One region of the Streptosporangium sp. NPDC001681 genome, then DNA from elsewhere that is predicted to be linked to it. Evidence: riboswitches for the same ligand, from Rfam matches in the RefSeq annotation. Region 1 holds a riboswitch; each other region holds the start of a gene.
What was found. Region 1 has a riboswitch for cyclic di-AMP ahead of ABT130_RS21055 (CHAP domain-containing protein). Riboswitches for the same ligand answer to the same signal wherever they lie in the genome.
Positions count from the first base shown of each region.

Region 1 (9,743 bases):
GCAAGAAACGGCTCACGGACACCGCCTCGCGGCGGTACCTGGTGTTCGACCTGGGCGAGGGGAGATCGAGCGGACCGGCACCCGGTCCGTTCGGCGTCACCCCGAGGACGCTTCGGTGTCCGAGGGAGCGAACCGTGAGGTTCACCCGGTCGTGTTCGTTCTGGACAGGCACGGCCACCCGCTCGACCCCTGCCATCCCGCCCGTGCCCGTCGCCTGCTGGCGGCCGGGCGGGCGGTGGTTCACCGTCACACCCCGTTCGTCATCCGCCTCAAGGACCGGTCGGTTGCCGATTCCACCGTGGCGGGCGTGCAGGTCGGTATCGACCCCGGCTCCAGGCACACCGGCCTGGCCGTGTTCACCGGCCACGACGGGAGCCGGGCCGGACGGTATGCGATCCGGCTCGACCACCGGGGCGCACTGATCCGCGACAGGCTCACCTCGCGAGCCGCGTGCCGGCGCGGCAGATGGTCGCGGAACCTGCGCTACCGCTCCCCCCGGTTCCTCAACCGCACCAAACCGCAGGGGTGGCTCGCGCCGTCCCTGCGTCACCGCGTCGAGACCACCATGTCGTGGGTGGCGCGGCTGACCCGGTGGGCGCCCGTGACCGCTGTGCACGTGGAGAAGGTCTCCTTCGACACCCACGCCCTGTCGGCCGGGCGGCCGCTCGAAGGAGTGGATTACCAGCGGGGCACCCTCGCCGGGTACGAGGTCCGCGAATACCTGCTGGCCAAGTGGGGGCGCACCTGCGCCTACTGTGGCGCGAGCGGTGTACCGCTCAACCTCGACCACATCCACTCCCGCAGCCGGGGCGGCTCTGAGCGCGTCAGCAACCTGACCCTGGCCTGCATCGGCTGCAACCAGACCAAGAACGCCACCCCCGTGCAGGAGTTCCTCAATGACAAGCCCGCACTCCTGGCGAAGATCCTCAAGCAGGCAAAAGCACCACTGCATGACGCCGCCGCCGTCAACACCACCCGCTGGGCCCTGTGGCAGGCGCTGGAGGCCACCGGCCTGCCCGTGGCAGGCGCCTCCGGCGGGCGCACCAAATGGAACCGCTCCCGCACCGGCGCCCCGAAGTCCCACACGTTGGACGCGTTGCACGTCGGCGAACTGGAGAGCGTGACTGCCTGGCCGTCCACGGTCCTGGTGGTCACGGCGACCGGTCGCGGCACCTACGCCCGCACCGTCCCCGACCGATACGGGTTCCCCCGTCTTGCCCGGCCACGGAGCAAACTGCACCACGGCTTCCAAACCGGCGACCTGGTCCGGGCAAACGTCCCGGCAGGCAAGAAGGCCGGGGTTCACACCGGCCGGGTCGCCGTCCGCACCACCGGAAGCTTCAACATCACCACCCGGCACGGCACCGTGCAGGGCATCGGCCACCGCCACGTTCGCATGCTCCAGAGAGCGGACGGCTACGGCTACGCAACCCATTCAGAAACGCGGCACCGTGCCGCGTTTCCTCCCCCGTCTGAAGGCGGGGGTCTCCACGCTGGAGGTAACCGATGAAATCGCGGGCCTGACCGCCGAGCAGCTCGGAGAAAAGACCGTACCCCCCTCGGAGCCGTCCCTGCTCGGGCTGGTCCGGCACATGGTCGTGGTCGAGCGAAGCCGGTTCCGGAACGTGCTGAACGGAGAGAACCGCCGGAACCTCTGGCGGACCCCGGAATCCGGCGAGCACCCCGAATCCGACGTCGATGGAGCCGGTGTCGATGAGGCGTTCAGGGCCTGGGATGAGGAGTGCGCACACTCTCGCGGCATCGTGGATGCCACCGGGCCGCTGGACGTCACCGCGAAAGGGGCACGACGGCGGGACGATCGATGCGAAGGAGTCGCGAAGGCGGCCGGGGGAACGCCGTCAGGGGCGCCGCTCGAGCGAGCGGCGCCCCTGGGCGAGTGCGGATCGGCCCGCGTTCACCGGCGGGGGGTCGGGTGCCCGCCCCATGGGGGATGACGCGGGCGGCGGGTGTGGATCAGTCGGCGTAGACGGGGTAGCCGTAGCCGACGACCTGGGAGACGGGCCGGATGCGCTGCTCGACGTTGCCGTTGCCGGTGTTGCCCTCGATCGTGGTGATCGTGCCGTCTCCGTTGTCCTTCTTCACGAAGCCGACGTGGTCGATGCCGTCGAGGCTCTTGCCGCCGGCCCAGTCGAAGTAGACGACGGCGCCGGGAGTGGGGGTGGTGCCCCAGTGATGGTTGTTCTTGAACCACTTGGCGTGGGTGACGGTGTAGGCGTCCCAGCCCATCGTGGGCCGGATGCCGGCCATCTCACCGACCCAGGAGACGAACATCGCGCACCAGGGGGCGTTGGCGTAGCCCTGGATGCTGCCGCCGTCACGGGCGACGGTCTCCTTGGCGCGTGGGGAGGACATGTACCACGAGTGGAACTTGGTCCCGCCGCCCTGGGAGTTCTCACGGACGCCGATCTGCTTGGAGGCGAGGTCCAGGACCTGCGCGGCGGAGACCTTGGGCAGCCTCTCGGCCGCGATCTCGAGCGGGGTTCTCGCGGGCCTGTGCTGCGAGACCTCGGAGACCTTCGTCTCGGCGGGCGGGTTCAGAGCGGTGTGGCTGTCGGCCAGGGCTGCGGAGCCCACGGAGCCGGTCGCCAGGACGACGCAGGCGCCCAGGAGGGCGCTCGCCACGCGGGGGGCGCTGAAGGTGGGGGTGAGGCGGTGCTTGGTCATACCGGGGTTCGACTCCTTGCTTCGCTTCCATGCCGCCTACCGGGTTAGCTGACGGGTTCGGGCTGGGAAGTGCCCTACGGCGCGAGAACGCGCTGATTCACCCCAGGAACGTGGTTCCCCGGTTCCGCAGACTTCGCGGATTCGGCGGCCGTGCTCACCGCGGGCGGAGGGGTTCCGCCCAGGTGGAACACGGTCGGGCAATGTGACGGCAATGCTTAGATCTATACAGACCCAGACATTTGCCATGAACAGGACGAACGTACGTCACTCGGACAGACGATTACAAGTAGGACACATTGCCCTGACTTGGTGATACGTCCAAGTCGCGGGGGTACGACGGGGGGTCGCTTGGCCTGGGAAGGAGGCGGGTCGCACCCGTCCTCCGGCCGGTCGCGGCGGGCGGGGGCGCGGCCCCGTCGCGGGCGGGATCCCCTGTTTCCTCGGCGATCCAGCCGTGTGGTACCCGCCGGTGGATCGCCTGACCCGGGGTGGTATGGCGTGATCGGGAGGCTCGCCGGTAAGGGTGTCAGGCCTTAACTCTTTGCAACAAATATTCGATGGTAAAAAGTGTGGAGCGGATGCGTCCTGCTCCCCCGGAAGGCCCGAACAAGATTCGGCGGCCCCGGGGCCCTCCGGCGGCAGGGCGGGCCTCAGCTCTCTTGGCCGGACCAGGAGCGGAACAGCGGGAGCAGGAACCGGTCGACCGTGTCCTCGACGAACTCCCGATCCAGTGGCTTACCGGTGAAGAGCAGCCGGTACCACACCAGTGCCTCCTTGCCCGCCCAGCGACGGTAGATCGTGGCCTTGCGATCGAAAAGACCGCGCGCAAGCACGCGTGGGCGGCTGTTCATCCGTGGTTCCCCGGCGCTTAAGGCCACCGGGTTAGCTTGGGTCAGTCGTGAACGGGTCATCACCCGGCGTGGAGGACGGTCGAGACCACGCGCGGGATCAGGGTTCGGCCATCGCCTGGGTGGAATCCCCGCTGCAGATGCTCTGCGTCGTGGAGGCCCACCACGCGGGGCTGCTCGGTGCCCGCAGCCACCTCGTGCCCAGGGCGAGGCTCCGCCCCCTGGCTGTCACCGGGCGCGAGCTCGGGCGCCTCACCCTGCCGCCGGGCCTGGAGCTCACCGCCGCTCGGCCGGACATGCCCAGGCCGCGCCGGGGCGTGACCTGGGCGGTGGGCGACGCCTTCTCCGGCAAGGTCCAGTTCCGCTGGCTCACCGGGCGCCCCGGCCGTATCGTGATCGTCGACGACGGGCTGGCCACCATCAGGCTCCTGGAGTTGCTCGTCGGCCACGCGGGTACGCCCCTGCTGAGGGCCCGGGGGAAGGCGGGACGGCTCAGAACCGCCCTCGGCGCGGCGGCCGGACTCAGGTTGCGCGCCGCGGCCCGCTCGGGGCGGCTGTCGATCTTCACGGCGCTGCCCGTTCCCGCGGACCTGGCGAAGGCCGTACGGGCGAGAGGGGCCGAGCTGATCACCCACGACTTCGCCTGGCTGCGGTCGCAGCCGCTGCGCGTGCCCCGTCCCAAGGAGCTCACGGTCGTCCTCGGCACCTCGCTGGTCCGCAACGGCCTGATCCACCGCGACCACTACCTCGGCTGGCTGGCCGCTCTCGGCTCGGCCGGGCCGGTGGCCTACTTCCCGCACCGCAGGGAGGACCCCCACGATCTCGCCAAGGTCGGGGAGCAGCCCGGGATCACCGTCTACGGCGGTGGGATCCCCGCCGAGATGACCCTGCGCGGGCTGGCCGCCGGGCAGCGGGTACTGAGCCTGCCGTCCACCGCGGTCACCTCCCTGCGGGTCCTGCTCTCGGCCAGGGGCGTCCCGGTCGAGACGGTGGACGTCCCGGACGAGTGGTGGACGGTGGAGGCGGCCCCCTCGCTCCGCTCCCACCTGTCGATGTTCGCCCATCACGACACGGGAGCCACCGGGGCATGACCTCGTGACCTCGTGACCCCGCGGCCGGAGGCCGGTGGCGTGCCGCCCCGGGATGCGAGCCGCGCCGGGTCCGCCCATGTGAAATCGGATATGAAGCGGGGGATCCCCGTTGGAGGTTCTCGTTGAAGGTCCTGGCCGTGGCCGACTCTGACTCCTACCTGAAGTGGGCGGCCTGCCTGCTGCGGGACCTGCCCTCGGGATGCACGAGGGAACTGGCGGTCATCCGCACCCCCATCACCCCGTCCCCGGCGCAGATCAGTGCCGCGGTCGCGGGCTCGGCGGCGGATCCGCCGGTGCTCTCGGCCCGCGCGCTGCGCCGGGCCGCCGAGCGGCTCGGGCCCGATGTGGTGCTCGCCGCCTGCACGGGGCCCGTGGTGGACGTGCTGGTCGGCGAGGTGCTGGCCGGGTTGCGGCCACGGCCGGTGTTCGTCTCGGGCCTGCCCGGCATCTCCGTCCCCGCCACCGAGAAGGCCTGGCTGTTCCGCAGCGGATGCGAGCTGTTCGTGCTGCACAGCGGGCGGGAGGTCGAGGAGTTCTCGGCGATGGGCCGCGAGCTGGGCGGGGGCGGCCAGGTGGGGCTGGCCCGGCTGCCGTTTCTGCGAGGCCAGGAGGAGGTCGCCCGCATCGGGCCGCGGGACCGGGTGGTGTTCGCCACCCAGGCCAAGGTGCCCAAGCGGAGACAGGAGCGCGAGAGCATCCTGCTGGCCCTGGCCGAACTGGCCGGGCGGCGGCCGGATCTGGACGTCGTCGTCAAGCTCCGTGCTCTGGACGGCGAGCGGCAGACCCACAATGAGCGCCACCACTACCAGCGCCTGTGGCAGTCGCTCGTGGAGGAGGGCAGGGTGCGCGCCGGGGCCGTGCGCTTCGCGGTGGGGCCCATGCACGAGCACCTGGCCCACGCGGCCGGGTTCGTCACCGTCAGCTCGACCGCCGCGCTGGAGGCGATCGCCCAGAAGGTGCCCCTGCTGGTGCTGTCGGACTTCGGGGTGGGCGCCGAGATGATCAACCTGGTCTTCGAGGACAGCGGCCTGCTCGGCACCCTCGACGATCTTTCCGCGGGGCGCTTCCTGGACCCGGACGGCGGCTGGTGCAGGGACAACTACTTCCATCCCGGTGACGAGAGCGACTGGGTCTCGCGGATGGTCTCCCTGGTCGGGCAGGCACGCTCGGGACGCCTCGTTCCCGCCAAGTCCCTGCTCGACGGCCCCGAGTACGCCGCCGCCCGCCGTCGCGCCCGGATGCGCGTGGAGGTCCCGCCGAACGTGCTGCGCATCGGCTACCGCGCCAAGCGCCGGATGCGCCGCTACCTGAGTCGTCCGTAGTGCTTTGCCCCTCAGGCCGGAGGGTTGATAACCGTTCCGTCGTGATGGGGCAGGGAACGCTGATTCGCCGTTAACGGCGAATCAGCGCATGCCGGCGTGACCGCGTCAGATACCGCTGGATGAGCGGGAACGGAGCCGGAAGGGTTCGCAAGCCTGTGGAGACCCGATAAGGCCACCCCGGTGGCGCGGGTCGACGAGGCAGGAAGCCGCAGAGGTGCCGCACACGCGGTACTCATGCCGAAGAGCGCGTCAACTCAGGGCGCCGGGCCGGCACTCGCGCCCCGCCTCCGGACCGGAGGAGACGGCGCGGCACGGGGACGCGGGGCGATCCGCCGTTTCCCGCCCGTGCCGTGCCGCTGTGGCCGTCCGGCTCAGGGAAAGGTTCTCGACAGGCGGCTGCGGAGCCTGCCCAGCGGGCTCCGCTCCTGGGGGGCGGCGACCGGGGCGCCGGCCGGAGCGGTGGCCGATGCGCCGGCCGATGCGGTGGTGGCTGAGGTGGCGATCAGGTCCAGGGCGGCGAGCCGCCGGTGCTTGAAGTAGCGGTCGGGGCCGCAGGCCTGGAGATAGGCCGCGGCCTGCTCGCGCAGCCCCGGATACGCCTCGCTCCGCATGCAGTAGCCGACCGCGCCCACCAGGGCGGAGACGTCCACCGGCGGGGGCTCCCACAGCGAACCGTCCGTCGACAGGCGGGGCAGCAGGGCGTCGGTGATGGTCGCCGGGATCCGGTTGCTGTTCTCGTACGGGGAGAGCCGCTCCAGGATCAGCTTGCCGCCCACCGTCGCCACCGGGAGCCCGAAGTACCGCCCGGCGGTGATCAGAGCGGTGGAGAAGCAGCCGACCACGAGCTCGGGCCCGAGGGTGGCGAAGCACGACTCCGCCGGGACGGTCTCCGCCACCACGTCCAGCTCGACGCCCAGCTCGGCGGCCGTCTCGCGCAGCCGCTGGGCGTGCCGCCGCCCGGCGGCCGGGTGCGGTTTGAACAGCACGCGCGAAAACCCCCGGGCGACGAGGCCGCGCAGCATGTCGGCGTGGAGCTCCGCCTCCTCCTCGGAGGTGACGATGCCGAGGGCGGACAGGTACTGGCCGAGGATCATCGCCCGGCCCGAGGGCGGGTCATCGGCCCGGTGGCCGACCACGTCGAGGAAGGCCCGGTCGGGGAGGGGTTCGGCGGGCACCCCGTACTCGGAGAGCAGCAGCGGCCGAAGACCGGGCACCAGATCGAGGTGGAGCAGGCGGGTGATCCGCCCGTAGATCTCCTGCGGCAGCGGGTCGCGGGTCGGGCCGTAGCTCATCAGGCCGTCGGAGTAGACCGAGATCGGGCAGTCCCTGACCAGTCCGGCCAGCGTCCTGGCAGGGGGGACCGCGACGGATTCCAGAACCAGCTCGGCGGGCCCGGCTCCCAGGGACAGGTGCGAGCGGAGCAGGCGGCCCAGCATCGGCACCTCGACGACGCGTGCCTTCCAGTCCGATGGATGCAGCGGGGCCACGATCTCGTTCCACGAGTGGATCTCGTCGAAGCGCGGGCGCAGCGTGGCGAAGCCCGGGGTCTCGTCCAGAGCCGGGGTGATCTCCGGGATGGCCGCGTTGTTGGAGACCAGCAGGATCCGGCGCCCCTGGCGGGGGCCGAAACGGCCGTCGTCGATCGCCGCCGCCAGCGTCATCGCACCGAACAGGGTCGAGGCGTAGAACAGCTGCGTCATCGGCGCTCCAGGAGGTCGAGCAGGATCTGATCGCGTTCGGGGTCCAGGGCGGTCCCGGCGAGCAGGTCGGCGGGGAACCGCCTCAGTGTCGTGGCACCGCGCTCCTCGAAACGGGCTCGAAGCTCGGGGGAGAGGCGCTCGCCCAGCTCCAGGTGGTGGGCCAGCAACGCGCGGAAGGTGCGCACCGCCTTGGGCATGAACTCCTCCTCCAGGTCCGCGAAGACCAGGTCGAAGGCGTCGAAGAAGTGCAGTTGCCTGGCGTCGCCGGTCTGCGTCAGCGAGCCCGCCACCATCCGCCGGTAGAACAGCCCGGCCAGTGACACCACCGCGAACGAACCCGCGTCGCGGTGCAGCCGCCAGATCCACGGCCTGTCCTCGGCGGTGTGCAGGTGCCCCGGGAAGGTCAGCAGGTCGCCGAGGTCCCGGCGGTAGATCCCCGCCCAGGCGTACGGGTAGTCCACCATGGTCCTGGCGTGATCGGGCAGGATGTGGTCGCGCGGCTTCAGCACCACCTCGCGGGTGGCGAGCGGCGCCCGGTGGATCGTCCGCTTGCGGCCCTCCGCCTGTACGTGGTCGACCCGGACGAAGTCGCAGTCCAGCCGCTCGATCGCGCCGACCAGGTCCCCGAGATATCCGGGCGCGAGCCAGTCGTCGCCGTCCATGAACGTCAGGTAGCGGCCGGAGGCGAGGGAGATCCCGAGGTTACGCGCGTCGGCCAGTCCGACCGGCGCGTCGTTACGGACCACCACCAGACCGGGCAGATCACGGCAGAAGTCCTCGACGATCTGCCCGGTCGCGTCCACCGACCCGTCGTCCACCACGATGAACTCGAAGTCCCGCCGCGCGTTCCTGACCAGCGACGCCAAGGCGTCCCCGACGTAGCTCTCCGCGTCCCGCACCGGAACCACCACCGACAACTTGATCAACTTCGCCCTCCCGTCCCGAACTCAGACGACCCAACCAAGAACCCTCACGTCGACCACCCTCACCTTCCCCCCGACGGGACTACCCGTGAGGCCGCGCCGGTGACTGGGCCAAGAAGCACCCTGGGGACGTGCCCCGTACTCCGTCTCCGAGGGACTCCCCGTGAGGCCGCGCCGACGACTGGACTGAGGAGCGAAGGAGCGAAGCGGATGAGCGACGAGGGAAGGAGCCGGATAAGAGCGGCCTCACCGCGACGCGCCAGCGTCGCCATCTACACAGTGACGCGGCGGAGGCGGGACTTGGGGGCCTGCTCGCCGGGGAAGACCCGCTTGACGCCGTCGCCCAGGGCGGTCTCGATGATGCGGATGTCGCGGACCAGGTGCTCAAGCCCGGCGGGCTCCAGCGAGGCGGCGTGGTCGGAGCCCCACATGGTGCGGTCGAGCGTGATGTGCCGTTCCACGGTCACCGCCCCCAGGGTCACCGCGGCGAGCGAGATCTGCAGGCCGCGCTCGTGGCCCGAGTAGCCGACCGGCACGCCGTACCGCTCCTGGAGTGTGGTGATCGTGCGGAGGTTGGCCTCCTCGGGAGGGAGGGGGTAGGTGGAGGTGGCGTGCATCAGCACCAGCTTGGAGGTGCCGAGAAGCTCCACCGCCTGGTCGATCTCCTCCAGCGTGGACATGCCGGTGGACAGGATGATCGGCTTGCCGGTCGCGGCGAGCGCGCGGAGCAGTTCCAGGTCGGTCACGCTCGCCGAGGCGACCTTGTGGGTGACCACGTCCATGGACTCCAGGAACTCAACGGACGGCACGTCCCACGGCGAGGCGAACCAGTGCAGGCCCCGCTTCCGGCAGTGCTCGGCGATCTGGGAGTACTCCTCCAGGCCGAACTCGGTCCTGAGCTTGTACTCCATGTAGGTCATCTCGCCCCACGGCGTCTGCCGGATCTGGTCGCGCTGCTCCAGCGGCACGCAGATCTCCGGCGTGCGCTTCTGGAACTTGACGGCCTGACAGCCCGCCTCGGCCGCCACGTCGATGAGCCGGCGCGCGATGTCCAGGTCGCCGTTGTGGTTGATGCCGATCTCACCGATCACGTAGACCGGCTGTCCGGCGCCGATCAGCGCGTCGCCGATCTGGACGGGCCTGGCGACCGGGGCGAGCCTCAGCTCGGCGCGGG
Region 1 covers NZ_JBEOZN010000044.1:2-9,744, forward strand. The annotation lists gene iscB (RNA-guided endonuclease IscB) at 116-1,510, shown strand; gene ABT130_RS21050 (mycothiol transferase) at 1,452-1,955, shown strand; gene ABT130_RS21055 (CHAP domain-containing protein) at 1,975-2,685, opposite strand; cyclic di-AMP (ydaO/yuaA leader) riboswitch at 2,704-2,842, opposite strand; gene ABT130_RS21060 (TetR family transcriptional regulator C-terminal domain-containing protein) at 3,336-3,536, opposite strand; gene ABT130_RS21065 (hypothetical protein) at 3,584-4,624, shown strand; gene ABT130_RS21070 (DUF6716 putative glycosyltransferase) at 4,762-5,946, shown strand; gene ABT130_RS21075 (alpha-2,8-polysialyltransferase family protein) at 6,318-7,646, opposite strand; gene ABT130_RS21080 (glycosyltransferase family 2 protein) at 7,643-8,572, opposite strand; gene ABT130_RS21085 (N-acetylneuraminate synthase family protein) at 8,842-9,743, opposite strand, start outside.

Region 2 (9,743 bases), on a different contig from region 1:
GCGAGGCTATCGCGTGCAGGTCGGCCGGCCAGTCGCGGCGCCAGCCGATGGGGATGGTGGAGATGCTTCCGAAGCGGACGTCCTGCGGGAGCAGGAAGGCCAGGATCTTGGCGAGTGCCATCGTGTAGCGGTAACGCTCGGGCTTGGCCCAGTCGGGACCGGGGGACTCCTGGTTCCTGCCGCCGGTTCCGTTGAGGCTGACGACCTCCAGGCCGCGCTCCTCAAGGGAGCGGCGCAGGCGCACCAGCTCTATCCGGTCCGCGGTGAGATGGTCGGCGACGCTCGGGGAGAGCCAGAGGCCGACGCCCATCCGCTCCACTCCGAGGCGCTTGCGCACCGGCACCGCGTATCTCGTCAGGTGCGCGATGAGGTTCTCGAGGTCCTCGGCGGGGTGCACGCCCGCGTTGTAGGCCAGGTGAACGAGCGTCCCGTCCTCGTGCCGTAAACGCATGCGTGCCTCCAAAACATACTTCCGTGTAAGCGTCTCCGATCGCCCCGCGCCGGTGTTCCAGCGCCGTGAGCCGGAGGCTCTCCCTGCCCGGAGTTCGACCCGGCCGTCCAAAGCATCCCGTGCGACCACCGGGCTCCGCGTCACTCACGAAGCTGATTTCCCGGTACGCCGCCAGGCTGACCTCGACGCCGATCTCACCATGATCACTGCAACCCACGGATCACTCGGGCAAGACTTATCGAACTCGCTCTACGCAGTGTAGTACTACCTATCGTGGCGAGACACCTTCTTAGGTAACAAATAGACAGACCCCGCCGTGAGTATCCTCACGGCGGGGTCTGTCCTTCCTGCCTGATCGGGCCATGCCCGGTGTCCTGCGCCTTGGCTCTTCCGCCTACCGCGGCGAGACGGACGACGCCTCGCCGGGTTGTCGTCGGTCACCGCAGCGTGCTGCGATGACCTCCGCCAACCTTGCGAGGCACCACCTGACCGATCCTCAACGGCCAGGGCCCGCGGGACGATGCCCGGTTCTGGGCCTAGTTCTGGATCGGCTCCGCGATGGCGGCGGCCGAGTCGGGAACCCGGTCGACCGGCGCGTCCTCACCGACGAAGGTGAACTTCGCGTTCTCGCCCTCGCCCTCGATCCCGATCTTCACGATCTGGCCGGGACGGAGCTCGCCGTACAGGATCTTCTCCGACAGGGTGTCCTCCAGCTCGCGCTGGATCGTACGACGGAGCGGGCGGGCGCCCATCACCGGGTCGTAGCCACGGTCGGCCAGCAGCTGCTTGGCCTCCTGCGTGAGCTCCATCCCCATGTCGCGGTCCTTCAGACGCAGACCCACCTGGGCCAGCATCAGGTCGACGATGCGGATGATCTCCTTCGGCGTGAGCTGGTGGAAGACCACGATGTCATCGACACGGTTCAGGAACTCCGGCCGGAAGTGCTGCTTGAGCTCCTCCTGCACCTTGGACTTCATCCGGTCGTAGTTGGACTCGGCGTCGTTGCTCTTCGCGAAGCCGACCCCCTGACCCTTGGAGATGTCCCGGGTGCCCAGGTTCGTCGTCATGATGATGACGGTGTTCTTGAAGTCCACCACCCGGCCCTGGGCGTCGGTCAGACGACCGTCCTCCAGGATCTGCAGCAGCGAGTTGAAGATGTCGGGGTGGGCCTTCTCGATCTCGTCGAACAGGACGACCGAGAACGGCTTGCGCCGCACCTTCTCGGTGAGCTGGCCGCCCTCCTCGTATCCGACGTAGCCGGGAGGCGAGCCGAACAGCCTGGAGACGGTGTGCTTCTCCATGAACTCCGACATGTCCAGCATGATCAGCGCGTCCTCGTCCCCGAACAGGAACTCGGCCAGCGCCTTGGACAGCTCGGTCTTACCGACACCGGAAGGACCGGCGAAGATGAACGAGCCACCGGGGCGGCGCGGGTCCTTCAGACCGGCGCGCGTGCGGCGGATCGAGCGGGACAGACCCTTGATGGCGTCGTCCTGGCCGATGATCCGCTTGTGCAGCTCGTCCTCCATGCGGAGCAGTCGCTGGGACTCCTCCTCGGTGAGCTTGAAGACCGGGATGCCGGTGGCGGTCGCCAGGACCTCGGCGATGAGCTCCTCGGTGACCTCGGCGACGACGTCCATGTCGCCGGCCTTCCACTCCTTCTCGCGGCGCTCGCGCTTGAGCTGGAGCTGCTTCTCCTGGTCCCGGAGGGCGGCGGCCTTCTCGAAGTCCTGCGCGTCGATCGCGGACTCCTTGTCGCGCCGCACATTGGCGATCTTCTCGTCGTACTCGCGGAGGTCCGGCGGCGCGGTCATGCGGCGGATGCGCATGCGCGAGCCGGCCTCGTCGATGAGGTCGATCGCCTTGTCCGGCAGGAACCGGTCGCTGATGTAGCGGTCGGCCAGCTGCGCGGCGGCCACCAGGGCACCGTCGGTGATGGAGACGCGGTGGTGGGCCTCGTAGCGGTCCCGCAGACCCTTGAGGATCTCGATCGTGTGGCTGAGGCTGGGCTCGGCCACCTGGATCGGCTGGAAACGCCGCTCAAGCGCCGCGTCCTTCTCCAGGTGCTTGCGGTACTCGTCCAGGGTGGTGGCACCGATGGTCTGCAGCTCGCCTCGGGCCAGCATCGGCTTCAGGATGCTGGCGGCGTCGATCGCTCCCTCGGCGGCGCCCGCACCGACGAGCGTGTGCAGCTCGTCGATGAACAGGATGATGTCGCCGCGGGTGCGGATCTCCTTGAGGACCTTCTTCAGGCGCTCCTCGAAGTCACCGCGGTAGCGCGAACCCGCCACCAGGGCGCCCAGGTCCAGGGTGTAGAGCTGCTTGTCCTTGAGCGTCTCGGGCACCTCGCCCTTGACGATCTTCTGGGACAGGCCCTCCACGACGGCGGTCTTGCCGACGCCGGGCTCACCCACCAGGACCGGGTTGTTCTTGGTCCTGCGGGACAGGACCTGCATGACCCGCTCGATCTCCTTCTCCCGGCCGATGACCGGATCGAGCTTGCCCTCGCGAGCGGCCTGGGTCAGGTTGCGGCCGAACTGGTCAAGCACCAGAGAGGTCGAAGGAGCGGCCTCGGCCGGACCGCCGGCGGCGGTCGGTTCCTTGCCCTGGTAGCCGTGGAGCAACTGGATGACCTGCTGGCGGACCCGATTGAGATCGGCGCCCAGCTTCACCAGCACCTGGGCGGCCACGCCCTCGCCCTCACGGATGAGGCCGAGCAGGATGTGCTCGGTGCCGATGTAGTTGTGCCCCAGTTGCAGCGCCTCGCGCAGGGACAGCTCAAGGACCTTCTTGGCACGCGGGGTGAACGGAATGTGCCCCGACGGCGCGGACTGGCCCTGGCCGATGATCTCCTCGACCTGCTGACGCACACCTTCAAGACTGATGCCGAGGCTCTCCAGAGCCTTGGCGGCAACGCCTTCACCTTCATGGATCAAGCCAAGAAGAATGTGCTCCGTACCGATGTAGTTGTGGTTGAGCATCCGGGCCTCTTCTTGGGCCAGGACGACAACCCGCCGTGCGCGGTCGGTGAACCTCTCGAACATCTCGTCGCTCCTCACAGAGCGGTCAGGCAGGTCCGGGATATCCGGGCCCTGTCATCCCGCATGGTAGCCCCGACCCGGCGACCGCTCTATGCAGAAGACGTTCCCCGAGAGCAGGGCGTTCACCCTCCATCCAACTACTTACGGGGGGTGGGATGTTCCCGCTACGCCGCAAGCGAACGACGTTTGTCCACCAGACAAACACATCATGCGGTCATGGCCGCCACCGGACCCCACCGTGACCGCCATAACCGCATGATTCACTCGATCCACTGAGCCGATCTAGTGAGCCGCTTCGTACTGCTCGACGATCTTGGAGGCGATTCGACCGCGCTCGCTGACATTAAGGCCGTGGGACTTCGCCCATGCCCGGATGTCGGCGCTCTTCTCTCGCGTGAGTGCCCGCGCGCCACCCGCGCGGCGGCGGCGGGGTGCCAGCGCGCCGGAACGACGGGCGCTCTGCACGAAAGGCGACAGGGAGTCGCGGAGCTTCTTCGCGTTAACGTCACTCAGGTCAATCTCATAGCTGGTGCCGTCAATCGCGAAGGCGACAGTCTCATTGGCCTCGCCCCCATCGAGGTCGTCGATGAGAATCTCCTGGATCTGCTTGGCCATCTACACAATCCTTTCGCGGAGTATTGTTTCATTCGCAAGCTAAACATATACCCGCGATCGAAGAGCGGCAATTCCAGGAGCCCGGCGATTCTCACAGCCGACCGAGACACTCTCAGTCGGTGCTCCGGTGGATCAGCTGTTCTGCGACTCGGCCGGGTCGGACTGTTTTGGCCGGCGACCGGCGGCTTCACTCCGAAGTAGCTTGACGACTCCGAAGATGAAGGCTCCGCCGACGACCGCCGGAGGTATCAACGCGGACAATACGTCGTACATTCGTCCTCGCTCCGTACCGCTAGGTGGCTTTCTGGAGACCATGAAAATTTGGCGACGACTCCCGAGCCACGCGGGTGTCCGCCCGATCAGTCTGGAACCGCCCACAGATGACCATAGCGCCACCGGACGGCGACGTGCGTCAGCAGGGGCGACCAGGCCCGTCGCTCTCCAGCCTAATGCTTCTCTCCAGCCGCCTTACCGGTTGCAGTCGTAAAGCCGCAGGGAAAAACCGACAGGATGATCAGGTGATCATCGTCGCCTTCGGAAATACCAATGCCCGCCCGCTCTCCGGCCGCTGCGCCACCGGCCTCGGAGGGGCGAAGCCCCTGGTGGGAGAGCCTTCCCACCAGGATGAACAACGCCTTGTCACGGAACCGGAGATCACCGCGGGCGGTTCATCGCGAGAATGTCCACCGTCGGCAGAACACCTGGATGGAGAGCGGCTCGCTTCATCACCCGGGCGGCAGCCGATGCGACGCAAGCCTGCGGAACAAGACGGATCTTCAACGCTTTCTTACCAAGAGTACGACCCACTCTGGCGTGGAGTACATAGTCGTAGACCGTATAACCACCAAAGACGATGGGCTCACGGGACAACCCGGGCAACACCACACACCCATGATCCAGCTCCGCGAGAAGACCCCTGAACGCGCGACGGAAGGTGAAGGAGAGAAACCCGCGGGCCGTCACCGGGGATGCGGGAGGCGGGCCGCTCCCACCATTCGATGACTGGTGTGCGAACCCTCGACGGGGGCAGATCCGGCATTGGCGTCTCATAGCGGCTTGCGGGCTCTCCTGAGCCCCTTGTCCGGCCTCAAACACGAATATTCCGCCGGAGCACGCCGGGGTTCGATCATAAGTCCCCCCGCGTCGCCCATGGCGCGGCAAATGATTTTTACGCTTCCGTGGCTTCCGCGGCCGAGACGGTTACCCACCCCTAACGGTCTCCGTTTTTCTGGTCCGGGCGCGAAATCGGGGCCGGCGGTTCAACCGCCGGCCCCGATTTACCCGGAACTACTTGATCTTGACGACGACCGTCCCGGCCACCTTGTCGTGCAGCGCCTGCTGCAGGGGCTTGTCCCACAGCAGCCACAGCACGTTCACGAGGCTGAAGATGTTGACGATCCAGCCGAGGAGGGGGATCCAGCTCAGGAACTGCGGGCCGAAGAACACACCGCCGCGCTTGAGCGCGACGTCGGAACTGAGCCCGCCCGGCGGCAGGGTGCTGCCGACGGGCACGATCTTGATGCCCATGACCATCTTGCCGACGGTCTGCCCACCCCTACTGATCATGAAGAACTCGTAGGCGAAGTAGATCGCCGCGCTGACCAGGGAGATGAGAAGGCTCGCGAGGAAGACGCCGCTCCCGTCGGTGCTGGCGCCCGTCGCGAGGTTGAAACTGGGAGCCGTAACCAGGAGGCCGGTCAGCACCGCACTGATGATCACCCCCGGGATCGCCAGAATGATCGCGTCGATGATCCGCGCCACCAGGCGCTGCCACCACTCGGCGAGCGGGCCGGGAGCGCCGGGGGGACCACCGTAAGGCTGGCCGTACCCCTGCTGCCCGTACTGCTGCTGCCCGTAGCCGGGCTGCTGGCCGTAACCCGGCTGCTGGCCGTAGTCGGGCTGCTGCCCGTACTGCTGCTGGCCATAGTCGGGCTGCTGCTGACCGTACTGCTGCCCGTAACCCGGCTGGGACGGCTGCTGCTGGCCGTAACCGGGCTGCTGGCCGTAGCCGGGCTGCTGCTGACCGTACTGCTGCTGCCCGTAACCCGGCTGGGACGGCTGCTGCTGCCCGTAACCGGGCTGCTGGCCGTAGCCGGGCTGCTCGTGGGACGCCTGCTGCCCGTAGCCGGGCTGCTGACCGTACGCGCCGGTCCCGCCCTGCTGGCCATAGCCCTGCTGCTGGCCGTACGCGTCCGTCCCGCCCTGCTGACCGTACGACTGCTGCTGCCCATACCCCTGCTGGCCGTACGACTGCTGCCCATACCCCTGCTGCTGGCCGTAGCCCTGCTGACCATAGCCGGGCTGGGTCTGCCCGGGGCCGGTGTTCGGCTGCGATCCCTCCGACCGATATCCCATGATCGTCACATCGGGGTCGGGTTCGCCAGGGGAACGCCCCGGGTTGTACTGCCCGTAATCCGGCTGTCCCGAAGGTGTACGACTGCGCTCGGGATCATCCTGTGGATACGGCGGCTGTCCGTTGCTCACCGCGTCACCTCACTTAGACTGCGCATGTGGCAAATGTCAGACGCACATGCTTGCTGCTGCACAAGGTATCGACATAGGAATCAACAGTCACCTTTCCCGTCAGTCATCTCTAAAGTCATCAGAGTCTGGCTCGTGTGTCAGGTGCAGCAGCATCCGGGTGTTTCCCAAGGTATTGGGCTTGACGTGCTCCAGATCGAGGAACTCCGCGACGCCCTCGTCGTAGGAGGCGAGAAGTTCGGCGTAGACCTCCGGGGCGACCGGTGTGCCCTGGATCTCCTGAAATCCGTGCCGGGCGAAGAAGCCGACCTCGAAGGTCAGGCAGAAGACCCTGCGCAGGCCCAGCTCGGCGGCCGTGCGGATGAGCACCGAGACGATCCGATGGCCGATTCCCATTCCCCTGCGGGTCGGATCGACGGCAACGGTCCGAATTTCGGCAAGATCCTCCCAGAGAACATGAAGCGCCCCGCAGCCGAGGATTATCCCCTCCGCGTCAGTCGCGACCCAGAACTCCTGGATGTCCTCGTACAGGGTGACGGTGGCCTTCTCCAGCAGGCGCGGGCCGACTCCACCGTAGGTGTCGACGAGCCGCCTGATGGCACGGACGTCCGGGGTGCGGGCACGGCGGACCGTGACCGCCGGGGTGGCGCCGGGAACGGGTGACCCCCGCTCCTCTCCCTCGGATCCGGTTCGCCGCTCCCCCTCTTTCCCGGGATTCGCGAACGGCACGGGAGAATGCTCCGCAAGCTGCTCCATGACCGATCAGCGTACGTCCTCTCCGGCCTTCAATTACGGCTCATCCTTAACTCTCGCCCCGGGGGCATCACATGACCCTTGGTAGTTGGATTACCACGCTGGGCGCACGACGTCTCCAATGTGTCGCAGCTCATCTTTGGCACGGTCCCGGACCTGGGAAGACCCGCGCCGCGCCCGCCGCGAGGAAGGCAAAGGCAGCGTAATGGCCATGTTGATCATATTGGCATGTGATCTTTCCGTGACATTTCAGTTGCGAAACCTCTACTGAGTTCGCAGTTCTGGTTGAGCAGGAACCACGAGTGCACTAATCTCCGTGCTCGATGTCAGAGACGTAAAAGCCTGACCCGCCGAATCTCCCGACCAGGGGAACCGGGGACCCACCACGTCCTTCGGGGTGAATCCGAGTGCCACCGGTGCACCCGGTAGGGCTGCCTCCGGCCCGAACCCGTCAGCTAACCCGGTAGGCGGCCGAGGAGAGGAGCCCGTTGGTGAAGCGCATGCGCGACCGCGCAGGAGAGCACGCGGGCGGCGACGCCCGCTGTCGAGAACGCGCGCCGCGGAGGCGGAGTCGCCGCATGGCGGTCATCGGCCTGGCGTTCGCCATCATGACCCTCGGCACCCCCCTGGTCTCGGCCACGGCGGATCCCGAGCCCAGCCTCCAGCAACTGGCCAAGCAGGCCGAGAAGCTGCACGAGGAGATCGGCACGCTCGCCGAGCAGTACAACGGCGAGCGGGTCAGGCTCAAGCAGGCCCAGCGAGCCGCGGAAAGCGCCAAGAAGACCCTCGCGACGAGCGAGTCGGAGCTCGCGACCCGGCGTGCCAAGGCCACCCTCCTCGCGCAGAGCAACTACATGTCCGGCGGCCTGAACTCCGGGCTCGCCTTCACCCAGGCGACCGACCCCGACACCTTCCTCGACCAGGCCACCACCAACTACGCCCTCCAGCAGCAGCAGAGCGAGGAGGTCGCCCAGGTCGGCCGGGCGATCGAGGCCGCCGAGCGGGCTCAGGCCGGCGCCAAGGCGAGGACCTCAGAGGTCAAGGTGCTCCTGGAGGAGATCGAGGGCAAGCGCAGCAAGATCGAGCGACTGGTCGCGCGGGTCGAGAGCGACCTGTTCAGCGAGGTACGCACCAGGGCCGTCAGCAACAGGGGTGCCCGGGTGAAGGTCGACGTGCCCATCGTGGGCAGCGGCAAGGCGGCGGAGGCGGCCCGCTGGGCGCTCACCCAGCAACTCAAGCCGTACGTCTGGGGCGCCGAGGGCCCCAACTCCTTCGACTGCTCCGGGCTGGTCATGTGGGCCTACCAGAAGGTCGGCATCAGCCTGCCGCACTACACCGGCAACCAGTGGACCGCGGGCACCCACATCTCCAAAAACGACCTGCGCCCGGGCGACCTGGTCTTCTTCTACAGCGACCTGCACCACGTCGGGATCTACATCGGCGCGGGCCTGATGGTCCACGCGCCCCGGACGGGTGACGTCATCCACATCGCCACGATCGACAACCGGCCCTTCGCCGGCGGGGTGCGGATCGCCGACTGAGCGGCTGAGCCGGGCCGGTCACGGATCGCGAGCCGCCCGGCCCTTGGCCGGGCGGCGAATCCTGCCGTGCCGAGGGCCGGTCAGACGGGTACCCCGCAGACTTGCGCCCCTCGGACGGTGCCCGCAGGTGCGGTGAGGCGCCGGCTTGACCGCGGTGGGCAGAGTATCCGCGAGACAGGGCCTGTGAGCCCTGCCAGGTGGGTCCTGCCGTGGCGAGGATCGGTCAGGTGGCGCCTTGCAGGGCGGAGGAGGAAGCCTCAGCGTGCCGCGGTGACCGACGGCAACGCGGCGGGGCGCCCCCTGACCGCGGTGGGCAGAACAGCCAAGGGCAGGGCCTAGATCAGGCGGCGGCGGGCCGCCCAGGCCACGGCCTCGATCGCCGTGGCGACACCGATGCGGTCACAGATGCCTCTGAGCCTGCGCCTGACGGTCCGGCCGCTGATATCGAGGCGGCGGCCCACCCTGTCGACGGTGACGCCCTTGGCGAGTTCAGCCAGCAGCACGAGGTCGTCGTCACTGAGACCGATATCACTCATGCCCAGGGGGCTGTCGCCATGGCGAGAATCCACTTCTGGATATGCCATCAAGAGTCACTCCCCCCACTCTGGAAACCGGGCGCGAGACGCCGGAAATGAATACCGTCCGCCAGGAACGGTAAACGCCTTGTTCAAAGGTCGTCAAGTTCTACTCTTCATAGCGCGCGCCCACTATTGACATACTAGGTGCTACGTGAAGTACTCATGATATGTCAGTGCCTTTGGGGTTAAGTCACGGCCGTGCCCCCGCACGAGCCCGCAGGTGCCCCCCTGGCTGCGACAACAGAAGTCCTGGCAGAACAAGGTTTCGCCGGAACCGCCGCGG
Region 2 covers NZ_JBEOZN010000061.1:638-10,380, reverse strand. The annotation lists gene ABT130_RS25895 (TIM barrel protein) at 1-451, opposite strand, end outside; gene ABT130_RS25890 (ATP-dependent Clp protease ATP-binding subunit) at 988-3,495, opposite strand; gene ABT130_RS25885 (histone-like nucleoid-structuring protein Lsr2) at 3,775-4,107, opposite strand; gene ABT130_RS25880 (hypothetical protein) at 4,554-4,739, opposite strand; gene ABT130_RS25875 (RDD family protein) at 5,395-6,462, opposite strand; gene ABT130_RS25870 (amino-acid N-acetyltransferase) at 6,691-7,344, opposite strand; cyclic di-AMP (ydaO/yuaA leader) riboswitch at 7,680-7,827, shown strand; gene ABT130_RS25865 (C40 family peptidase) at 7,920-8,882, shown strand; gene ABT130_RS25860 (helix-turn-helix domain-containing protein) at 9,218-9,418, opposite strand.
Region 2: it holds a riboswitch for cyclic di-AMP, as region 1 does, so the genes downstream of both, ABT130_RS25865 (C40 family peptidase) here and ABT130_RS21055 (CHAP domain-containing protein) in region 1, are expected to answer to the same signal.

Region 3 (9,743 bases), on a different contig from region 1:
AAGGCGCGCGGCCGGGTACTCGGTTTCGTCATCTTCACCCGCCGTCCCACCAGCCAGCCCTTCGACGAGCAGGACGTCAACCTGGCCGAGGAACTGGCGGCCAGGACCGGGGTGTGCCTCGACAACTCCAGGCTCTACAACCGTGAGCGCCGTACCGCGCTGACCCTGCAGAGCAGCCTGCTGCCCGTCGACCTCACCCAGCCGCTGGGCCTGACGATCGCCTCCCGCTACCTGCCCGCCAGCGATCTGGTCGGGGTGGGCGGCGACTGGTACGACGTGATCCCGCTGCCCGGCTGCCGGGTCGCCCTCGTCGTCGGCGACGTGATGGGGCACGGCATCAGGGCCGCCGCCACCATGGGCCAGCTCCGCACGGCCGCCCGCACGCTGGCCAGCCTGGACCTGAGCCCGGCCGACGTGCTGTTCCGGCTCAACCTGATGAGCCAGGACCTGGACGCCAGCCAGATCGCCACGTGCGTGTACGCCACCTACGATCCGGTCACGCGGCGGTGCGCGATAGCCTGCGCGGGTCACGTTCCGCCGATTCTGGTGCGACCGGGCGGCGAGACCGAGCTGCTGGAGCTGCCGCCGGGACTGCCCCTGGGCATCGGCAACGAGCCCGCCGAGATGCGGGAGTTCACGCTTCCCGACGGCAGCGTGCTCGCCTTCTACACCGACGGCCTGGTGGAGAGCCGCGACCGGGACATCGAGGAGGGCATCAGCGCGCTGCGCGGCCTGCTCTCCGGCCAGGACCAGGACCTGGAGGAGGTCTGCGACCTCACGATCGGCGCCCAGCGGCCGGGGCACGAGCGCGACGACATCGCCCTGCTGCTGGCCAGGGTGTCCGAGCTGACGGAGAAGGAGTTCGTCGAGACGTCGCTGCCCGCCGACCGCCGCTCCGCCGCCCAGGCCCGCCGCTTCGTCCGGGCCACACTCGGAGGCTGGGGACTCGACTCCCTGTGCGACAACACCGAGCTGATGGTCAGCGAGCTGGTCGCCAACGCGGTCGAGCACGGCCAGGGCGAGGTCGAGCTACGCCTGCTGCGCGGGCCCACGCTGGTCTGCGAGGTGTCCGACAGCTCCGCGTCCGAGCCGGTGATGCGGGAGGCGTCCACCACCAGCGACACCGGTCGCGGCCTGCACCTCATCAACTGGCTCGCCCACCGCTGGGGCTCCCGCCTCACCCCGAAGGGCAAGATCGTCTGGATCGAGCAGCGGCTGCGTTGACATTCTCTCCGCCCTGCCGCGTGTACGGCTTCGGGTGGATCGCCGCTTCGCCGCACGGTGCCGGGATCACTCCCGGTCCTGCCCGCGCCCCACGGACGTCCGGTCGGACCGGAAACGTCACCGGCCTGTTCCCGTGCCGTCGACGTGCTCGGCGTGGGAACAGACCGGTTGGTGTGCGGCGTGCCTTCGTGGCCGCGCGGCTCAGCGAACCTCGTAGATCGCGGTGGTGCCGCTGACCTCGTTGCCCACCACCAGGAGCGCGTGGCGGGTCGGGCTGTCGGAGGCGGAGACGAACAGCACGCCCTCGGGGCCTACGTCCCCGGCGGTGCCGTCCGCGACCGAGCCGGCGAAGTCGCGGGTGTTGAGGTATCCGACCAGGCTCGGCGCCCGGGGATCGTCGATGTCGTAGGCGACGATCCCGCCGACCCGCTCCAGCCCGGCGAAGGCGTAGGTGCGGCCGCGCACCTCACCGACCGTGACCCCCTCGGGCTCGGGGCCCTTGTTGTCGCTGCGGCTGTCGAAGGAGTCGTTCGCCTCGTTGTCGGCGTTGAATGCCTCGGGCAGCTCCTTGGCGACGAGCCGCTCCAGCTCGTCGCCGGAGTCCCAGACGAGCTCTCCGGAGGCGGACCTGATCGAGATCGAACGGGCGCCGAACGCGTGCAGCTCGGTGTAGGCGCCGCTCGCGTCCCTGGGCGAGTCGACGGCCACGTTCAGCCGGCCGAGTTCGCCGTCCTTCTTGAGGTTCTCCGCGTCGGGCATCGCGAGGTTCAGCGACTTCACCCTGACCTCGTCGGCGTGGCAGCCCCAGTCGCGCCCGTCGCCCTCGTTCGCGGTGACCAGGTAGGTGCGCCCGCGGTCGCGGAAGTGCGCGATCCCGTCGGGCTGGTAGAGGCCCTTCACCGGCCTGGGCCTGATGTCGATCTTCCCGTCCCTGTCCGAGGCGTCGAAACCGCTCTTCGACCAGTCCTTCAGGCCCAGCGGGACGACGTCGCGGACCTCCACCCGCTTCAGGTCGACGATCGCGAGCGCGTTGTTCTCCTGGAGGGTGACGTAGGCGGTGTCACCGTCGACCGTGACGTACTCGGGTTCCAGGTCCTGGGCGGCGGTCGCCCCGGGACCGGTGATCCGCACCCCCTTGGCCCGCAGCCGCTCGGCATCGAACTTCTGGAACCCCGCGGTCCGCACCGTCCAGCGCTTCAGATCGACGACGCTCACCGAGCCCTCGGGGTCGACCTTCTCCCCCTCGCAGTAGGAGGACGGCTCGCCCTCGTTGGCCACGACCACCCGGTGCCCGTCGGGGGTGAAGGTCACCATGTCGGGCAGCGCGCCGACGGTCACCTGCTTGAGCTTCTTCCCGCTCCGGGCGTCGAAGAAGGCGACGGTGCCCGGGTCGGTCTTGACCGCGGCCTGCTGGGCGACGGCGACCAGACCGTCGCGTACCGCGACGCTGTTGGCCCCGGGGGTGGCCAGGGTGGCGACCTTGCGAGGCTTGCGCGGGTCGCGGATGTCGAGCACGTCAACGGTGCCGGCCTGCGCGTTCACGACGAACACCCGGCGGGTCTTGGCGTCGTACGCGGTGATCTCCGAGGCGCCGGCGGCGACGGTGCCGGTGGTGTAGCGGCCGAGGAAGGTCAGTTCGATGCCTCGGGGGCCGGATTCGGCGGAGGCCGGGGCCACGGCCGCGGGCAGCAGGATCAGGCCGGTGGCCGCAGCGACGGCCGCTCGGGTGAAGGTCGTGGTGCGCATGGGAGAGATCCTCACGACATACCGTGACTCTTCCCTGACGCCGAGATGACCGGGAGATGAAGCCGTCCGGTCGGATGCGCTCCCGGACGTGCCGGTCATGTCCATTGACGCGATGACTACTGGCGGGCCAGGGGTTACGGTCAAGATGAGGGCCGGGAGAGAACCCGGGAGGGCATCGGGAGGGCATGATGACCATCGACGTACCCGAGGCTTACCGTCGCGCGCTGGACGACTTCGGCGCTCTCGTCCACCGGATCGGCCCCGACCAGTGGGAGAACCCGACACCGTGCGTCGACTGGGACGTGCGCTCCCTCGTCAACCACGTGGTCGGCGAGAGCCTGTGGGCTCCCGAGTTGCTGGCCGGGCGGACCCACGCGGAGATCGGCGACGCCTTCGAGGGCGACCTGCTCGGCGACGACCCCATCAAGGCGTTCGACACCTCGGCCGTGCCCGCCATCCAGGCGGCGATCGATCACCGGGTCCTCGACCGCGTCGTCCACCTGCCCTTCGGCGACGTGCCCGGCCGGGAGTACATCACCGAACTGTTCGCCGACGCCCTCATCCACACCTGGGACCTGGCCCGCGCCATCGGCGCCGACGAGCGGCTCGACCCGGAGCTGGTCGCGGCCTGCGCCACCTGGTTCGCCGACGCGGAACCCGGCTACCGGCAGACCGCGGCCGTCGGGGAGCACCAGGCCGGAGAGCACCGGAAGGTGCCCTCCGACACCGACGCGCAGACCCGGCTGCTGGCCTCCTGGGGCCGCCGCGCGTGACCGCCCGTCCCCGTGGACTCGGGCTCTGTGATCAGTACGGCTAGCGAGCGGTCGGCCGCTTGCCGTGGTTGGCCTTGTGCTTCTTGCGGGCCTTGCCCTTACGCGATCTTCTGGCCATGCCGACCACCCCTTCCCTGAGGTCCTTCCAGGTCCCGCGAGTGCCGGCCTCCGTGATTCCGGACCCGTGATTCCGGACCCGTACGGGACTCGATGTCACCGGTTCAGACCTTCACGTTCCTCCTGCGACGCCCGGCGCACAAGGCCCGAACCGCGATCCGCCCCGCTCCGGTGGGTGCGTTGCCCCAACCTTGACGATCAGCGCCTCCCGCACCTGAGGGTCCTCCCCTCCGGCCAGGTTCTAGGCTCGCCCTCATGCGCGAGAAGCTGATGGCCCGCTGGCTGTCCCTGTCCGGCCCCGAGGCCGAATCCCTCGGCCGTGAACTGATCACCCGGTACGACGAGCCGCACCGCAGGTATCACACCACCACCCACCTGGAGGCCGTGCTCGCCCACATCGACACCCTGGCCTCTCATGCCGAGCACCCGGACCTGGTACGGCTGGCGGCCTGGTTCCACGACGCCGTCTACGACCCGCGGCGCGGCGACAACGAGGAGCGGAGCGCCATCCTGGCCGAGCGCGCGCTGCCGGAGATGGGGCTCTCCCCCGAGGCGGTGGCCACGGTCGCCCGGCTGGTCAGGCTGACCGTCACACACGCCCCCGCACCGGGCGACGCGGACGGGGCCGTGCTGTCCGACGCGGACCTGGCGATCCTGGGCGCGTCGCCGGAGGTCTACGCCGCCTACGCGACCGCCGTGCGCGAGGAGTACGCCTTCGTGCCCGACGACGCTTTCAGGTCCGGCAGGGCCGCGGTGCTGCGCTCGCTGCTCGATCTTGCGGCGATCTTCCACATCGCCGATCTGGAGGAGGCGGCGCGGGCGAACATCATGGCGGAGCTTGAGCGGCTGTGAGCAGATGACCACCATAATTCAACAGTATTTCCCGATACTCGCCGTGGTATTTTGGTGGAATCTGGTGAATTAAAGGGAGTGAGTCAATGCTCGCCCAGCAGCGGCAGCAGGCGATCCTGGAGAGGGTGCGGAGCAGGGGCGGGGTCAGGGTCGCCGATCTCGTCCGGGAGCTCGGCGTGTCCGACATGACGATCCGGCGCGACCTTGAGGTGCTCTCCGAGCGCGGGCTGGTGGAGAAGGTCCACGGTGGCGCCACCGCCACCGGGTCCGGCTCGACCGAGGAACCGGGCTTCGCCGCCAAGTCGGCGCGCCAGCAGGCGGAGAAGGAGACGATCGCCCAGCAGGCCGCCCGGCTCGTCCGGCCCGCCACCGCCATCGCACTCTCCGCGGGAACCACGACCTGGACGCTCGCCCACCACGTGACCGACGTGCCCGAGCTGACCGTGATCACCAACTCGATCCGGATCGCCGACGTCTTCCACCGCTCCCCCAGGGCCGATCGCACGGTCGTGCTCACCGGCGGGGTCCGCACCCCCTCCGACGCGCTGGTCGGCCCGGTCGCGGTCACGGCGATCCGGGGACTCCACGTCGACACCCTCTTCCTCGGCGTGCACGGGATGAGCGCCCGAGCCGGGTTCACCACACCCAACCTGCTGGAGGCCGAGACCAACCGTGAGCTGGTCGCCTCCGCACACCGCCTGGTGGTGCTCGCCGACCACACCAAGTGGGGCACGGTCGGCATCAGCACGATCGCCGAACTGGCCCAGGCCCACATCGTGGTCACCGACTCCGGCCTGGCCGAGGAGGCCCGCGAGGAGCTCGCCGCCTCGGTGGGAGAGCTGATCATCACAGAGCCACAGCAGGAGAGCGAGAGCGTCGGCCGATGAAGCGTACGATCACCCATCTGGCCGACGGCCGGGAGCTGTTCTACTTCGACCGCCGCGACGACGCCGACCGCGGAGCGGTCGACGGACGCGACCTGCCGCCCCGCCCCACCGCCTCCGAGTTGCGTTACGACCCGCTGACCGAGGAGTGGATCGCGGTGGCCGGACACCGCCAGGGCCGCACCTTCCTGCCTCCGGCCAGCGAGTGCCCGCTCTGCCCTTCCACCTCCGGCAACCTCACCGAGATCCCCTCCGCGGCCTACGACGTGGTGGTCTTCGAGAACAGGTTCCCCTCGTTCTCCACCTATCTGGGCGACTATCAGCAGGTCGGCGGGTTGAGCGAGGTCCGTCCCGGGATCGGTCGCTGTGAGGTGGTCTGTTTCACCTCCGAGCACGACTCCTCGTTCGCGATGCTCCCCCCCGAGCAGGTGGAGCTGGTCATGGAGGCCTGGATCGACCGTACGGCGGAGTTGTCGGCGATGCCGGGCGTGGAGCAGGTGTTCTGTTTCGAGAACCGGGGAGCCGAGATCGGCATCACCCTGGCCCACCCGCACGGCCAGATCTACGCCTACCCCTACGTGACCCCGCGCACCAAGCTGACCCTCGGGGCGGCCGGGCGCCACCGGGAGCGGACCGGCGGCAACCTGTTCGCCGACGTGCTCGCCGCGGAGCGGGAGGCCGGGGTCCGGGTGGTGGCCTCGAACGAGCACTGGACGGCGTTCGTCCCGGCCGCGGCGCGCTGGCCGGTGGAGGTTCATCTCTACCCCCACCGGCAGGTCCCCGACCTGGTCGGGCTGGAGCCCGCGGAGCGCGCGGCGTTCGGACCGCTCTACACCGACGTGCTCCGCCGCCTCGACGCGTTGTTCGGTGTGCCGATGCCCTATATCGCGGCCTGGCACCAGGCGCCGGTCAACACCGGTCGTGACCTGTCGTACACGCACATGGAGCTGTTCAGCATCCGCCGCGCGCCGAACAAGCTGAAATATCTCGCCGGCTCCGAGTCGGCCATGGGTGCCTTCGTGAACGACGTGCTGCCCGAGGAGACAGCACACCTTCTGCGCTCTGTTGTCACGAACTAATCACCAATTGGTCTCGTCTTGAAGTCGCGTGACCCTGTGTTTACCACTACTATCCTTCCCACATCGGCTGCAACAGCCGATATGCCTAATCCCAGGCGCATCGCCCGGGAGCCGGGGAACCACCGCACCTGGGGTGAAACCACTTCGGTGGAAGGGCGTTCTCCAGCCCGAACCCGTCAGCTAACCCGGTAGGCGGAAGGAGAGGAGAGTTCGTGGCGGCCCCGTCCCCCACGTTCCGTCGGCATGCGGTTCTGGCCCTTTGTTTGAGCCTGGTCGCCATGTTCACCCTCGGTGCCCCCACCGCGGGAAGCGCGGAGCCCAAGCCGACCGAGGCCAAGCTCCGCGCCGAGCTGGCCAAGCTCGGCAAGAAGGTCGACGGGCTGATCGAGGCATACGCGGCCAAGCGCGAGTCCCTCAAGAAGGCGCAGAAGGCCGAAGCCGTCGCCAAGCAGAACCTGGCCAGGGCCTCCGACCTCTACGCCAGGGCGGAGAAGCAGGTCGACTCCATAGTCCAGCTCCGCTACCAGAGCAGCATCGGAGGCCTGCCCGCGCTGCTGTTCGCCGACGACATGGGGGGAGCCGCGGTGATGGAGCAGCTCACCGCCCAGCAGAGCGCGCACCTGCAGGGCTTCGCCGAGAGCTTCGAACGCAGGAAGAGGGCGACCGAGACGGCCGCCAGGCTCACCGACGAAATCAGGGAGGAGGCCAAGGAGATGCAGACCCAGCGTGACGAGGTCGAAGATCTGATCAAGGACATCAAGAACAGGCTCGACCAGCTCGCCCCCGTCGGCTCCGGGCGCCGCGCCGACGGCAGCTGGGCCCCGCAACTCCCCACCGGCGCCGACAACATCACCGACCGGACCCGGATCATGCGTGAGGCCGTCAAGAGACGCTTCGACCTCCCGTACGCCGTCGGTTGCTACCGGTCCGCGAACGACGGCGGCGAGCACCCCCTCGGCCGCGCCTGCGACTTCATGATGAGCACCGGCGGCACGATGCCCTCAGCCGCCAACCTCCGGCTCGGCGACGAGATCGCCGCCTGGGCCATCAAGAACAAGTCCAAGCTCGGAGTGAAGTACGTGATCTGGCGCCAGCGCATCAACCACGGCTCCGGCTGGAGAACCATGTCCAACCGCGGCGGCATCACCGCCAACCACTACGACCACCCGCACATCTCGATGTACTGAGCCGCCAGGCTCCTGAACTGCGGTGATCTCGCTGTAATCCCCTCTCAGGACACAGCGAGGTCCCCGAGACCCGGCACGATTCAGTCACTGGCGTTCGATTGGATGGGCGTATGACTGATCACGATGTGGCCCGTCTGCTGCCCGGTGTCCCGATGCTCCGCGACCTGTGCCGGTCCATGGCGGTGCTGGAGGCCATCCTGAGCCCGGAGTGGGAGAGCCGCTACCACTCCTTCGACGCGGGTTGGAGCCCGAGGGCGGAGATGGCTTACACGATCACACACCACCGACCCGCAACCACCACCTGAGCAGGGCGAGATGCCGCTGGCGAGGTATCTGCCCTTCCCTACGGATCTGGTGGTCAGGTGTCGTACAAGCCGTCCCAGGGTTCGTAGAAGCCGAGGTTGTTCGGGTAGAGCTCGGCGTGTTCGGTGCCTTCGAAGGTCTCGATGACGAGGCCGAAGAGCACGCCGTCGACTTCGCGGCGAAAGGGCCGGATGGCGATGTCGCCGAAGCGGAGGCCGGGGAGGGCATCGAGCCACTGCTTCAGCCGCTCCTGCGCTGCGTCGACGGCGGCCCGGTGGTTGTCGTCGGTCCCGGTGCGCTCGATGCGGGAGTCGAGGTGGTGGCCGGCGGCGTCGAAGGTGTGCAGGACGGCGTGCCAGCGTTTGTGCGCCTGCCAGTCGTCGGTGTGCGTGTAGCCCTCGGGGAAGGCGGCGACGACGGAGCCGAGGAACTGCCCGCCCTCCCAATGGCCGATGGTGTCGGTGTGGTAGTCGGGTTCGTAGCTGATGGGGATGATCTCGGGGACTGCCATGTGCGGGAGAGTAGCGATCGGGTCCGACATAGCCTTTGCACTGCGCATGACCCTGCTAACGGAAGTGCTGACACCGTCCCTGGACGCGAGTGGACATCCACAGAAGACGATTGTGTCGGGCCCGGCGCGGTGGCCGTCCGGAATCACTCAGACCGAGGAGGGCAGGGCACATCCAGGGCACATGGGTACGAGAAGCAGCAGGAAACGATGAGAACCAATGAACGCCGAAAGCCCAGCTCAGAACGCCTTCTAGGAGATCGCCGCAGGTCGTTCACGCGGGGCTGAGGACGGCCCGGAACTCACAACCTCCGCGGCCGAGACGCACGCGCTCCCCCGGTGGGCGGCCCTAAGCGGGTCAGTTGCGGCCGGTGGAGCCCTCGGGTGGGACGGGGGCGGTGGAAGCGCGTACCACCAGTTCGGTGGCGAGTTCGACGTGGTGGGAGTCGACTCGTTCGCCTGCCGCCAGGCGCAGGGCCGTGCGTACGGCGACGCCGCCCATCTCTCGCAGCGGCTGGCGTACGGTGGTCAGCGGGGGCGAGGCCATGCAGGCGACCTGGGTGTCGTCGAAGCCGACGATGCTGAGGTCCTCGGGCACGCGCAACCCTCGCGCCCTGGCCGCCTCCAGCACGCCGAGCGCGATGTCGTCGCAGCCGGTGAAGATGGCGGTGGGGACCTCAGGCAGGTCGAACAGGGCCGCGCCGCCCGTCACACCCTCCTGGTAGCGGAAGTGCCCCGCCCGTACGTAACCCGGAGGAACCGAAGCGCCTGCGGCCTCCATGGCGGCGCGGTAGCCGTGTAGCCGGGCCTGGTTGCAGGCGGCGGTGGCCGGGCCGCCGAGGTAGGCGATGCGCCGATGTCCGAGCGCGAGCAGGTGCTGCGTCGCGGCCAGGCCCCCGGCGAAGTTCGTCGAGCCGACGCTGGTGACCCCCCTGGTCTGCGGCAGGTTCAGCGGGTCGATCACGACCAGTGGCAACCGCACGCGGGACAGGGCGGCGAGCTGCCCGGCGGTCAACTCGCTGGTGATGGCGATCAGGGCCCGCCGTCCGGCCGTGACCAGGCCGCGCGCC
Region 3 covers NZ_JBEOZN010000119.1:14,176-23,918, forward strand. The annotation lists gene ABT130_RS37105 (ATP-binding SpoIIE family protein phosphatase) at 1-1,224, shown strand, start outside; gene ABT130_RS37110 (choice-of-anchor I family protein) at 1,426-2,970, opposite strand; gene ABT130_RS37115 (TIGR03086 family metal-binding protein) at 3,156-3,743, shown strand; gene ABT130_RS47870 (50S ribosomal protein bL37) at 3,784-3,861, opposite strand; gene ABT130_RS37120 (HD domain-containing protein) at 4,116-4,712, shown strand; gene ABT130_RS37125 (DeoR/GlpR family DNA-binding transcription regulator) at 4,799-5,599, shown strand; gene galT (galactose-1-phosphate uridylyltransferase) at 5,596-6,675, shown strand; cyclic di-AMP (ydaO/yuaA leader) riboswitch at 6,748-6,884, shown strand; gene ABT130_RS37135 (coiled-coil domain-containing protein) at 6,954-7,862, shown strand; gene ABT130_RS37140 (hypothetical protein) at 7,973-8,167, shown strand; gene ABT130_RS37145 (hypothetical protein) at 8,221-8,676, opposite strand; gene ABT130_RS37150 (LacI family DNA-binding transcriptional regulator) at 9,032-9,743, opposite strand, start outside.
Region 3: it holds a riboswitch for cyclic di-AMP, as region 1 does, so the genes downstream of both, ABT130_RS37135 (coiled-coil domain-containing protein) here and ABT130_RS21055 (CHAP domain-containing protein) in region 1, are expected to answer to the same signal.